3 regions of the Streptomyces sp. NPDC048278 genome follow, and region 1 is predicted to be linked to each of the others. Evidence: riboswitches for the same ligand, from Rfam matches in the RefSeq annotation. Region 1 holds a riboswitch; each other region holds the start of a gene.

Region 1 (3,265 bases):
AGGAAGCGCCTGTCGGGCCCGTCGAGGCCTATGAACCCCCTTACTACGTGGCCGTCTTCAGCACGGTGCGCACCGAGGACCAGAGCGGCTACGCGGAGACCAACGCCCGCATGGAGGACCTGGTGAAGGACATCCCCGGGTACCTGGGGATGGACCACGCGCAGACCCCCGGCGGGCTGGGCATCACCGTCGGGTACTTCCGCGACGCCGACGCGCTCGCGCAGTGGCGGACCGATGCCGAGCACCGCGAGGCGCAGAAGCGCGGGCGGGCCGAGTGGTACGAGAGCTACACCCTGCACGTGGCGAAGGTGGAGCGGAGCCACGGTTTCACGCGGGGGAAATCGGCGGACCCGGCGCGCTAGAGGGCGACCGCCCGTATCAACCGCCCCGCCTCCCCCAGCACTTCGACCTCCGCTCGGCTCATCGTCGGGTTGGCCGCCCGCCGGCGCAGAGCCTCCGCCAGCCCCGCCTCGGTCAGGCCGCCCGGGTCGGCGAGCAGGGCGGTCAGCAGGTCGTGGGCCAACGGGTAGGCACCCAGGGCCGCTTGGGCGAGGATCACCGCGGACATGCCCCAGTCGAGTCCGGGCGGCCCGTCCTCGGCGTTGGTCCAGTCGATGACCCGGGGGCCGTCGGGGGTCAGGATCACGTTGTCCGGATGCAGGTCGAGGTGGAGGACCCGGGCGCCGGGGTCGGCCGGGTCCCGGCCGGGCAGGGCGTGCAGCCGCCGCAGCAGCGAGGCGAGCAGCGCGCCGCCCTCCGCCGGGCCCGTCTCCCCCGCCAGCAGCGCCGCCAGCATGGTCGGCCCGGACAGCCGCTCCATGACCAGTTCGGTACGGGAGGCGGACGGCCGCACCCGGGGCGCCGGGTACCCGCGCTCCCGTACGTACGTCATCAGCGCGCCCTCGGCGCTCGCGTCCCCCCGGCCGTCCCGGTCCCGGCGCAGCACCCACGCCTCGTCGAGCTCGTACACGTCGGCCGAACGCCCCGAACCGAGCAGTCTCCCCGTCATGACATGACCATAACGAGGTCTCCGCACAGCCCCCTCTCAGCTTTCCGCCGACGGCCGGTAAGGTAGCCGGGTCGTCATCACCCGTACGGGGGGAAGCCGGTGCAATTCCGGCGCTGACCCGCAACCGTGAGCCGCACCCGTTGCGGCAAGCCGGACCGCCGCGCCCGGGACGTTGATCGGCTCATGTGCGCCGGCACCCGTCGTCGCACGGCACCGTCGAGGTTTACGGAGCCGAGCCGCCGGGGTGTCCCGTGCTGCCCGGCTCCCCGCAGGGAGAGGCACCCGCCGATCATGACCGTCCTCCGCCGCACCGCCGGGGTGCTGGCCGCCACCGCCGTCATCGGTAGCGCCACACCCGCGACGACCGCACTGGCCGCCGGCACCACCTCCCCGTCGCCGTCCGCGTCGGCGGTGCTCCCGTCGGGGCTGTACGGCGACTCGGACCCGAAGTTCGACGGCGTCTGGCGCCAGTCCCTCGCCCTGCTGGCCCAGCGCGCGGTGGGAGTGACCCCGGCCGCGAAGGCGGTGGACTGGCTGGCCGGGCAGCAGTGCGCGAACGGCGCGTTCGCCGCGTTCCGCGCCGAGCCGACGGCGGCCTGTGACGCCAAGGTGGCCGTCGACACCAACAGCACGGCCGCCGCCGTACAGGCGCTGAAGGCGGCCGGCGGCCACGACGCCGCCGCGGACAAGGCCGTGACCTGGCTGAAGTCGCAGCAGAACAAGGACGGCGGCTGGGGCTACACCCCGGGCTCGCCCAGCGACACCAACTCCACCGGCGTGGTCGTCGGCGCGCTCGCGGCGACCGGCGAGAGCGCGGACAGGTCGCCGTACGCCCTGCTCGCCCAGTGGTCCCTGCCCTGCGGCCAGGACGGTGGCGGTGCCCTCGCCTACCAGCCGGACAAGCAGGGGAAGCTGGCCGCCAACGCGGACGCGACCGCGGCCGGGGTGCTCGGAGCCCTCGGCAAGGGCTTCGTGACGACGCCCGGGAAGCCCCCGGCGAAGGCCCCCGACTGCGCGGACTCCGCCTCCGGCTCTGGATCCGGTTCCGGTTCCGGTTCCGGCAAGGCCCTCGCCCGGGAGGACGTGGCCCGCAACGGCGCCGCGTACCTGGCGGACGCCATGTCGAAGGCCGGCCACCTCGTCTCCGCGCTCCCCGGCGCCGCACCGCAGCCGGACTACGGCAACACCGCCGACGCGGTCGTCGCCCTCGCCGCGCAGGGCTGGACCGAACAGGCGCGGAAGCCGTACGCCTGGCTGGCGGCGCACGCCGTGCCGTGGGCGCGGCAGAGCGGGCCCGCGGCCTACGCCGAACTGATCCTCGCCGCGCACGCGATGGGCGCGGACCCCCGCGACTTCGGCGGCACGGACCTGGTGACGGCGCTGAACGCGACGGGACCCGCCCCGCGGGCCGCCGCCGAGAAGCAGGCCGAGAAGCACGGCCAGGCGAAGAAGTCGGGCAACAGCGTGTGGTGGATCGTGGGCACCGGGCTCGTCGCCGGGATCGGCATCGGCTTCCTGTTCAGCGGCCGTCGCAAGCAGCAGCAGCCGTGACCGCGGTCCGCCGTGCGGTGCTGCCGCTCCTGGCCGCGCTGACGCTGTGCGCGACGGCCGCCGGGCCTGCGGCGGCCACCGGCTACCGGTACTGGTCCTTCTGGGAGCGCGACGGCTCGCGCTGGACGTACGCCACGCAGGGGCCGTCGACCGCGCGGCCCGCCGACGGTTCGGTCGAGGGCTTCCGCTTCGCGGTGAGCGAGGACTCCGCGGACGCGTCGCGCCCGCGCGGCACGGCGGACTTCGCGACGATCTGCGCGGACACGTCTGCCGTCGGGGGCCGCAAACGGGTGGGCCTGGTCGTCGACTTCGGCACGACGGCGGACGCGCCGTCGGGGGAACGGCCGCCTGCGCGGCGGACGGCGTGCGCGGTGGTGTCCGAGGACGCGACGACGGCGGAGGCACTGGCGGCGGTGGCGAAGCCGCTGCGGTACGACACGAACGCGTTGTTGTGCGCGATCGGGGGGTATCCGGCGCGCGGCTGCGGGGAGAAGGTCGCGGCGGGGGCCGGCAGTTCACCGCCGGCCGACGGCCCGTCCCTCGGCCTCGCGGCCGGCGTGGGGGTCGTCGTGGTGGTGGCCGCGGGCGCCGTCTGGCAGACACGGCGGCGCAAGAATGCGTGACCGCCACGGTACGGGCGGGCGGGGGCTGCTCGCGCAGTTCCTCGCGCCCCTGAAAAACCTACCTGCGGGCAGTCGTGCCACC
Region 2 (3,265 bases), on a different contig from region 1:
ATGTCACCGCCCGCCGTGTCGACGAAGGCGCCGAGGTTGACGGAACCGAGGTTGCAGACGGCGGTCTCGCCGTCGTCCGTGACCTCCAGGATCTCCGTGCAGAGGTTCGAGGAGTGGACGACGTGTCCGGGCAGGGCCGTCTGGTTCGCGGTGCGGTTGGCCGCGTCCTTGAAGGTCATCCACCCGTTGCCGGTCTGCGCGAGGGTGCGCATCATCCGGCCGTACAGGTCACGGGCCGGGATGGTCTTGTGCGCGAGCCCCGCCGCCTCGGCCTTGCGGTAGGCCGCGTCGAACTCCTCGCCCCACAGGTCCACCAGCTCCGGCACGTCGGAGGGGGAGAACAGCGACCACGGCTCGTCGGCGTTGACCCGGCGCATGAACTCGTCCGGGATCCAGTGCGCCAGGTTGAGGTTGTGGGTGCGGCGGGCGTCCTCGCCGGTGTTGTCGCGCAGCTCCAGGAACTCCTCGATGTCGGAGTGCCAGGTCTCCAGGTAGACCGCGGCGGCGCCCTTGCGCCGGCCCCCCTGGTTCACCGCGGCCACCGAGGCGTCCAGCGTCTTCAGGAACGGCACGATGCCGTTGGAGTGCCCGTTGGTGCCGCGGATCAGCGAACCCCGGCTGCGGATGCGGGAGTACGACAGGCCGATGCCGCCGGCGTGCTTCGAGAGGCGGGCGACCTGGTGGTAGCGGTCGTAGAGGGAGTCCAGCTCGTCCTTCGGGGAGTCGAGGAGATAGCAGGACGACATCTGGGGGTGCCGGGTGCCGGAGTTGAAGAGGGTGGGGGAGGAGGGGAGGTAGTCGAGGCGGCTCATGAGCCCGTAGAGCGCGGCGACCTCGGCCACCGACCTGACGGTGTCGTCCTCGGCGAGACCGGCGGCGACCCGGAGCATGAAGTGCTGGGGCGTCTCGATCACGCGGCGGGTGATCGGGTGCCGGAGCAGGTAGCGGCTGTGCAGCGTACGGAGGCCGAAGTAGCCGAAGCGGTCGTCGGCGGCCGGGTCGACGAGCGCGTCGAGGCGGGCCGCGTGCAGCCGGGCGAACTCGGCGGTCCGGTCCGCGATGAGACCCTCGCGGTGCCCCACCGCCACGGACTCCGTGAAGGACGTCACGCCCTGCGAGGCGGCCTCGGCGCGGATGGAGACGGTGAGCAGACGTGCGGCCAGCCGCGAGTAGGCGGGGTCCTCCGAGATCAGCCCGGCGGCGGCCTCGGTGGCCAGCTCGCGCAACTCCGACTCGTCGGCCCGCGCGGACCGCCCGCGCAACGCGGCGGCGGCGACCCGGCCGGGGTCGGCGTCGGGGAGGTCGGCGGTCAGCTCGGTCAGGGTCCGCAGCAACGCGGTGCCGGGACCGTCGTCCGCCATGGATTCCACAGAGCTGGTCGCTGAGGCCGGGTCGGCTGGCGCGATGGTCACGTGGGGCTCTCCCTCGCTGGGCACGGGGCCTGGCGGAGGGCAGCGGGCAGCACGAGCGCGCGCGGGCACGCGTCGAGACCCCGGCCCACTCCACGAGGCCCGGACGTCAGAACGCCCGAACCGGGTGGCTGGGCGTGCTGTCGGCAGGTCCTCGGACTGACTCCTGTGCACGAACATGCACAAGTACACCGTTGCGGGACAGTTCCGGATTCGCACCGGATTCCCCTGCGGCGACAGCGAGCATGAGCATACATCTAGTGCCGGGCTGTCACGTCACCCCCAGATGTTGTGTCGTGGAGGTGTCGGAGCGTCAGCTCGTAGGTGAGAAGGGTGACGTCCGCCAGCTCGGGCAGGGGGCGCCAGTCCCGCTCGGGTGTGCGGACGAAGCCCAGGCGTTCGTAGATCCGGTGGGCGGCGTGCATGGTCCGCTGGGTCGACAGCACGACGGCCGTGCAGCCCGCCACGGCCCGTGCGCGGTCGACGCAGGCCCGTACGAGGGACTCGCCGGCCCCGCGGCCACGGGCGGCCCCGGCGACGGCCAGCATCCTGATCTCGGCCTGCGAGGGGGCGGCGATGTCGGCCATCGGGCCGGGGCCGGGGGTGAAGGTGACACCGCCGAGGAGGGTGTCGCCGTCCACGGCGACGAGGACGGTGGCCGCGGCTGCCCGTTTCGCGACGTTCTTGAGTTCGGTGAGATACACGTCGCTCTCGCCGAAGTCGAGGAGGCCGTCGTGGAGGTAGGCCTGGGCCGTGATGCCGCCGAGGGCGTCGTACTCGGCGGGTCGCGCTTCGCGGATCAGGATCGTCATGCGGGTGAGTGTGTACGACAGCGGGCCGCCGTGGTGTCTGAATTCGGCGGCCCGCTGCGGGTCGTGTGGGGCTGGTCGCGCAGTCCCCGAGCTCCTAAAGGGGCGCTACAGCCGGCGGGAGTTCCACCTCCACGTCCGGGTCGTCTGCGTCCGCCGTGTAGTCGGCGGGGCTGGTCTCGTCGAGGCCCTCGGGGGCCTTGAGGGCCTTGAGGGCGAAGGTCAGGACCACCGTGACCACCACGTTCATCACGAAGGCGGTGAGGCCGATGTAGCCGATCTGGCCGAGGCCGGGGATCTCCTTGGAGGAGCCGCCGAAGTGCGCCTGGGTCGGGGAGGCCACGCCGTACGCGGCGGCCGTGCCGTAGACCATGCCGACCGCCCAGCCCGCCAGCAGGGCCCAGCGGTGGAACCAGCGGGTGAACAGGCCGCCGACCAGGGCCGGGAAGGTCTGCAGGATCCAGATGCCGCCGAGGAGCTGGAAGTTGATGGCGACCGTCTTGTCCATGGTGAGCACGAAGACCAGCGCGCCCACCTTCACCAGCAGCGAGACCAGCTTGGAGACCTGGGCCTCCTGCTTCGGCGTGGCGTCCGGCTTGATGAAGTCCCGGTAGATGTTGCGGGTGAAGAGGTTCGCCGCCGCGATGGACATGATGGCCGCGGGGACCAGGGCGCCGATGCCGATCGCCGCGAAGGCCACGCCCGCGAACCAGTCCGGGAACATGTTCTCGAACAGCTGGGGGATGGCCAGCTGGCCGTTGGTGACCTTGACGCCGGCCGCGATGGCCATGAAGCCCAGCAGGGCGAGCAGGCCCAGCATCAGGGAGTACAGCGGCAGGATCGTGGTGTTGCGGCGGATCACGTCACGGCTCCGGGAGGAGAGCGTCGCGGTGATCGAGTGCGGGTACATGAACAGGGCCAGCGCGGAGCCCAGTGCCAGGGTGGCGTACGTCCACTGGCCGGCCGCGGGCGGGACGAGACCGCCCGCGCCCGCCGCCGTGAACTTGTCGCCCGCCTTGGCGAAGATGTCGTCGAAGCCGCCCAGCT
Region 3 (3,265 bases), on a different contig from region 1:
GGGGCAGCATCGAGGGCGACGCGAACCCGCAGGACTTCGTCCCCCTCCTCCTGGACTGGCGGGCAGCGGGCCGTTTCCCCGCCGAACGACTCGTCACCGCCTTCCCGTTCACGGCGATCGACGAAGCGGTCGCACGGATGAAGGACGACGTGGTCAAACCGGTGCTGACCTTCTGACCCGCCGCCGCGACCGAGGTCCGGGACGCCCTGCGACGGGTCGACGCGTCGACGGGTCGGTGAGCCGCGGACGCGACGGACGGGGGAAGATCGTCCCTGACCCACGCGACCACCCGCTTCTGGAAGGAACCGACGAGATCATGCGCCTCATCGTGGCCGGCGGCCCGGCGGAGGTGTCCGGATGACCGGCGCCGAGGAACACGTCCTGCTGCACGTCGACGGACGGGCCGGGCACATCACGCTCAACCGGCCGAAGGCCATCAACGCGCTGTCGCACGCCATGGTGCGCCGCATCGACGAGGCGCTCACGGAGTGGGAGCACGACCCCGCCGTGCAGACCGTCGTCGTCACCGGTGCGGGGGAGCGCGGTCTGTGCGCGGGCGGGGACATCCGCGCCGTCCACGACGACGCCAGGGACGGCGACGGGTCGGCGGCAGCCGCGTTCTGGCGGGACGAGTACCGGCTCAACGCCCGTATCGCCCGGTACCCGAAGCCGTACGTCGCGCTCATGGACGGCATCGTGATGGGCGGCGGGGTCGGTGTCTCGGCGCACGGCAGCGTCCGGATCGCCACCGAGCGGTCGCGGATCGCCATGCCGGAGACCGGGATCGGCTTCGTCCCCGACGTCGGCGGCACCTACCTGCTCGGCCGCGCGCCCGGCGAACTCGGCACCCATCTCGCCCTGACCGGCGCTTCGATCGGCGCCGCCGACGCCGTGCTCTGCGGACTCGCCGACCACTGCCTCCCGGCCGGCACGGTCCCCGCGTTCGTCGCCGACCTCGCCGCCCTGCCGGTACCCGAGGCGCTCGCCCGGCGCGTACGGCAGGCGCCCGAGGGGGAGTTGGCCGGACACCGGGCGTGGATCGACGCCTGCTACGCGGCCGGCACCGTCGAGGAGATCGTCCGGCGGCTGCTCGCGCACGGCGACCCGGCGGCGAAGGAGACGGCGGACACCCTGCTCACCAGGTCACCCACCGCCCTGAAGGTCACGCTCGCGGCCCTGCGCCGGGCCCGCGAACTCGGCTCGCTGGAACGGGTCCTGGACCAGGAGTACCGCGTCTCCTGCGCGACCCTCGCGACCCACGACCTGGTGGAGGGCATCCGCGCCCAGGTCGTCGACAAGGACCGCACCCCGCGCTGGTCCCCGGCCACCCTCGCCGAGGTCACCGACGCCGACGTCGACCGCTTCTTCGCCCCGCTCGGCGCACGCGAACTCGGCCTTGCGCCACCCGCCTGAGCCGCCCGCCTGAGCCGCTCCCGCCCACCGCCCATCAGGCGCGAGACGAAGATCACGCCTGGTGGTGCGGTCTTGGCCGTTTCTTTGCCAGGCGGTACGGTCGGTCCGATATCGATGACGGCGAGACGGAAGCCGGTGGGAGTCCGGCACGGTCGCGCCACTGTATGCGAGAGCCCCAGGGCCTCTCGTGAGTCAGACCCGTGGCCGTCGTCCTGTGCACCACCGAGATGGGACGCGAACTCCCAGAGGAGGTTCTGCCATGGCGCAGACCGTCGCTCAGCCGACAGCCACCACCCCCGTCGTCCCCGCCAAGCTGCCGCTGTCCGCGATAGCTCCCTGGGCGGTCTTCTTCGGCATCCTGATGCTCGTCCTGCTCTACTTCGTCGGCGCCGAGCAGGGCGCCACCTCCGTGGTCAGCGGCACGGACGTCCACGAGTGGGTGCACGACGCCCGCCATCTCCTCGGCTTCCCCTGCCACTGACCCGAGGGGCACCGAACACATCATGAACTCCGCAACCGTAAGAAACCTCCTGGTGCGGGGCATGCTCGCCGGTCTCGTCGCCGGCGTGCTCGCCCTGGTGGTCGCCTACCTCCTCGGTGAGCCGAGCGTCGACAAGGCGATCAGCTTCGAGGACGCCCACTCGCACGAGCACGAGATGGAGGTCGTCTCCCGCTCCCTGCAGTCCACCGCCGGCCTCGCCACCGGTGTCCTCGTCTACGGGGTCGCCTTCGGCGGCATCGCCGCCCTCGCCTACTGTTTCGCCCTCGGCCGCGTCGGCCGCTTCTCGCCGCGGGCGACGGCACTGCTGCTGTCCGGCTGCGCCCTGGTCGCCGTGTACGTGGTGCCGTTCCTGAAGTACCCGGCCAACCCGCCGTCGGTGGGCGACCCGGACACCATCGGCAAGCGGACCACGCTCTACTTCCTGATGATGCTGCTCAGCGTGCTCCTCGCGGTCGCCGCCACCATCCTCGGCAAGCGGCTCCAGCCGCGGTTGGGCACATGGTGGGCGGCCGTCCTCGCGGTGGCCGCGTTCGCCGTCGTCATCGGACTCGCCTACCAGTTCCTGCCGGTCATCAACGAGGTGCCCGCGGACTTCCCGGCCACCCTGCTGTGGCGGTTCCGGCTCTCGGCGCTCACCATCCAGGTGGTGCTGTGGGGCGGATTCGGCCTGCTGTTCGGCGAGTTGGCCGAACGCGTCCTCCACCCGAAGCCGGCGAAGGCACCGACCGCCGCGCGCACGGTGCCCGCTCCCCACTGACCGGCACCGCACGGCACCGCTGGGCACCGCATTGCACGGCACCACGCCACACCGAACGACACGAGAGGGCCCCCGGATACGTCCGGGGGCCCTCTCCCCTTCGGCCGGCTCCGCCCCGGCCGGCCGGCGGGCCTCTGCGAACAGCGCACGCCCGCCGCGGTACGTCTGCTGTGAACCGGCCGTGAACCCGCCGTGTCTTCGGCGCGCGGCCGGTGCCGCACTCGCGTTCGTGGCCGCTGACAAGGAAAGATGGGCGGCGAGCGATCGATCAACGACTGCGGAGGAAGTGGACTCATGCCGCATGAGCGAGCGGGCCGGCCGGCGGCTCCGGAGGACCTCGTCGACGTGGCCCGGCTGGTCACGGCCTACTACGCGCTGCACCCCGACCCGTCCGACCCCGGCCAGCGGGTGGCGTTCGGCACCTCGGGACACCGCGGATCGTCGCTGACGACCGCGTTCAACGAGGACCACATCGCCGCGACCAGCCAGGCCATCTGCGAGTACCGGAGCGGCCAGGGCACCGACGGCCCGCTCTTCCTGGGCGCCGACACCCACGCCCTGTCCGAGCCGGCCAAGGTCACCGCCCTGGAGGT

The links. Region 1 has a riboswitch for cobalamin ahead of AB0D74_RS41035 (prenyltransferase/squalene oxidase repeat-containing protein). Riboswitches for the same ligand answer to the same signal wherever they lie in the genome.
Region 2: another riboswitch for cobalamin. It lies ahead of AB0D74_RS34625 (ribonucleoside-diphosphate reductase subunit alpha); the one in region 1 lies ahead of AB0D74_RS41035 (prenyltransferase/squalene oxidase repeat-containing protein).
Region 3: another riboswitch for cobalamin. It lies ahead of AB0D74_RS17975 (CbtB-domain containing protein); the one in region 1 lies ahead of AB0D74_RS41035 (prenyltransferase/squalene oxidase repeat-containing protein).

The regions. Positions count from the first base shown of each region.
Region 1 covers NZ_JBEZLP010000036.1:98,590-101,854, reverse strand. The annotation lists gene AB0D74_RS41045 (antibiotic biosynthesis monooxygenase) at 1-362, shown strand, start outside; gene AB0D74_RS41040 (phosphotransferase) at 359-1,009, opposite strand; cobalamin riboswitch at 1,061-1,192, shown strand; gene AB0D74_RS41035 (prenyltransferase/squalene oxidase repeat-containing protein) at 1,301-2,560, shown strand; gene AB0D74_RS41030 (SCO2322 family protein) at 2,557-3,183, shown strand.
Region 2 covers NZ_JBEZLP010000025.1:153,312-156,576, forward strand. The annotation lists gene AB0D74_RS34625 (ribonucleoside-diphosphate reductase subunit alpha) at 1-1,412, opposite strand, end outside; cobalamin riboswitch at 1,537-1,669, opposite strand; gene AB0D74_RS34630 (GNAT family N-acetyltransferase) at 1,667-2,221, opposite strand; gene mctP (monocarboxylate uptake permease MctP) at 2,316-3,265, opposite strand, start outside.
Region 3 covers NZ_JBEZLP010000009.1:59,426-62,690, forward strand. The annotation lists gene AB0D74_RS17965 (NAD(P)-dependent alcohol dehydrogenase) at 1-176, shown strand, start outside; gene AB0D74_RS17970 (enoyl-CoA hydratase/isomerase family protein) at 358-1,413, shown strand; cobalamin riboswitch at 1,495-1,636, shown strand; gene AB0D74_RS17975 (CbtB-domain containing protein) at 1,673-1,894, shown strand; gene AB0D74_RS17980 (CbtA family protein) at 1,917-2,672, shown strand; gene pgm (phosphoglucomutase (alpha-D-glucose-1,6-bisphosphate-dependent)) at 2,967-3,265, shown strand, end outside.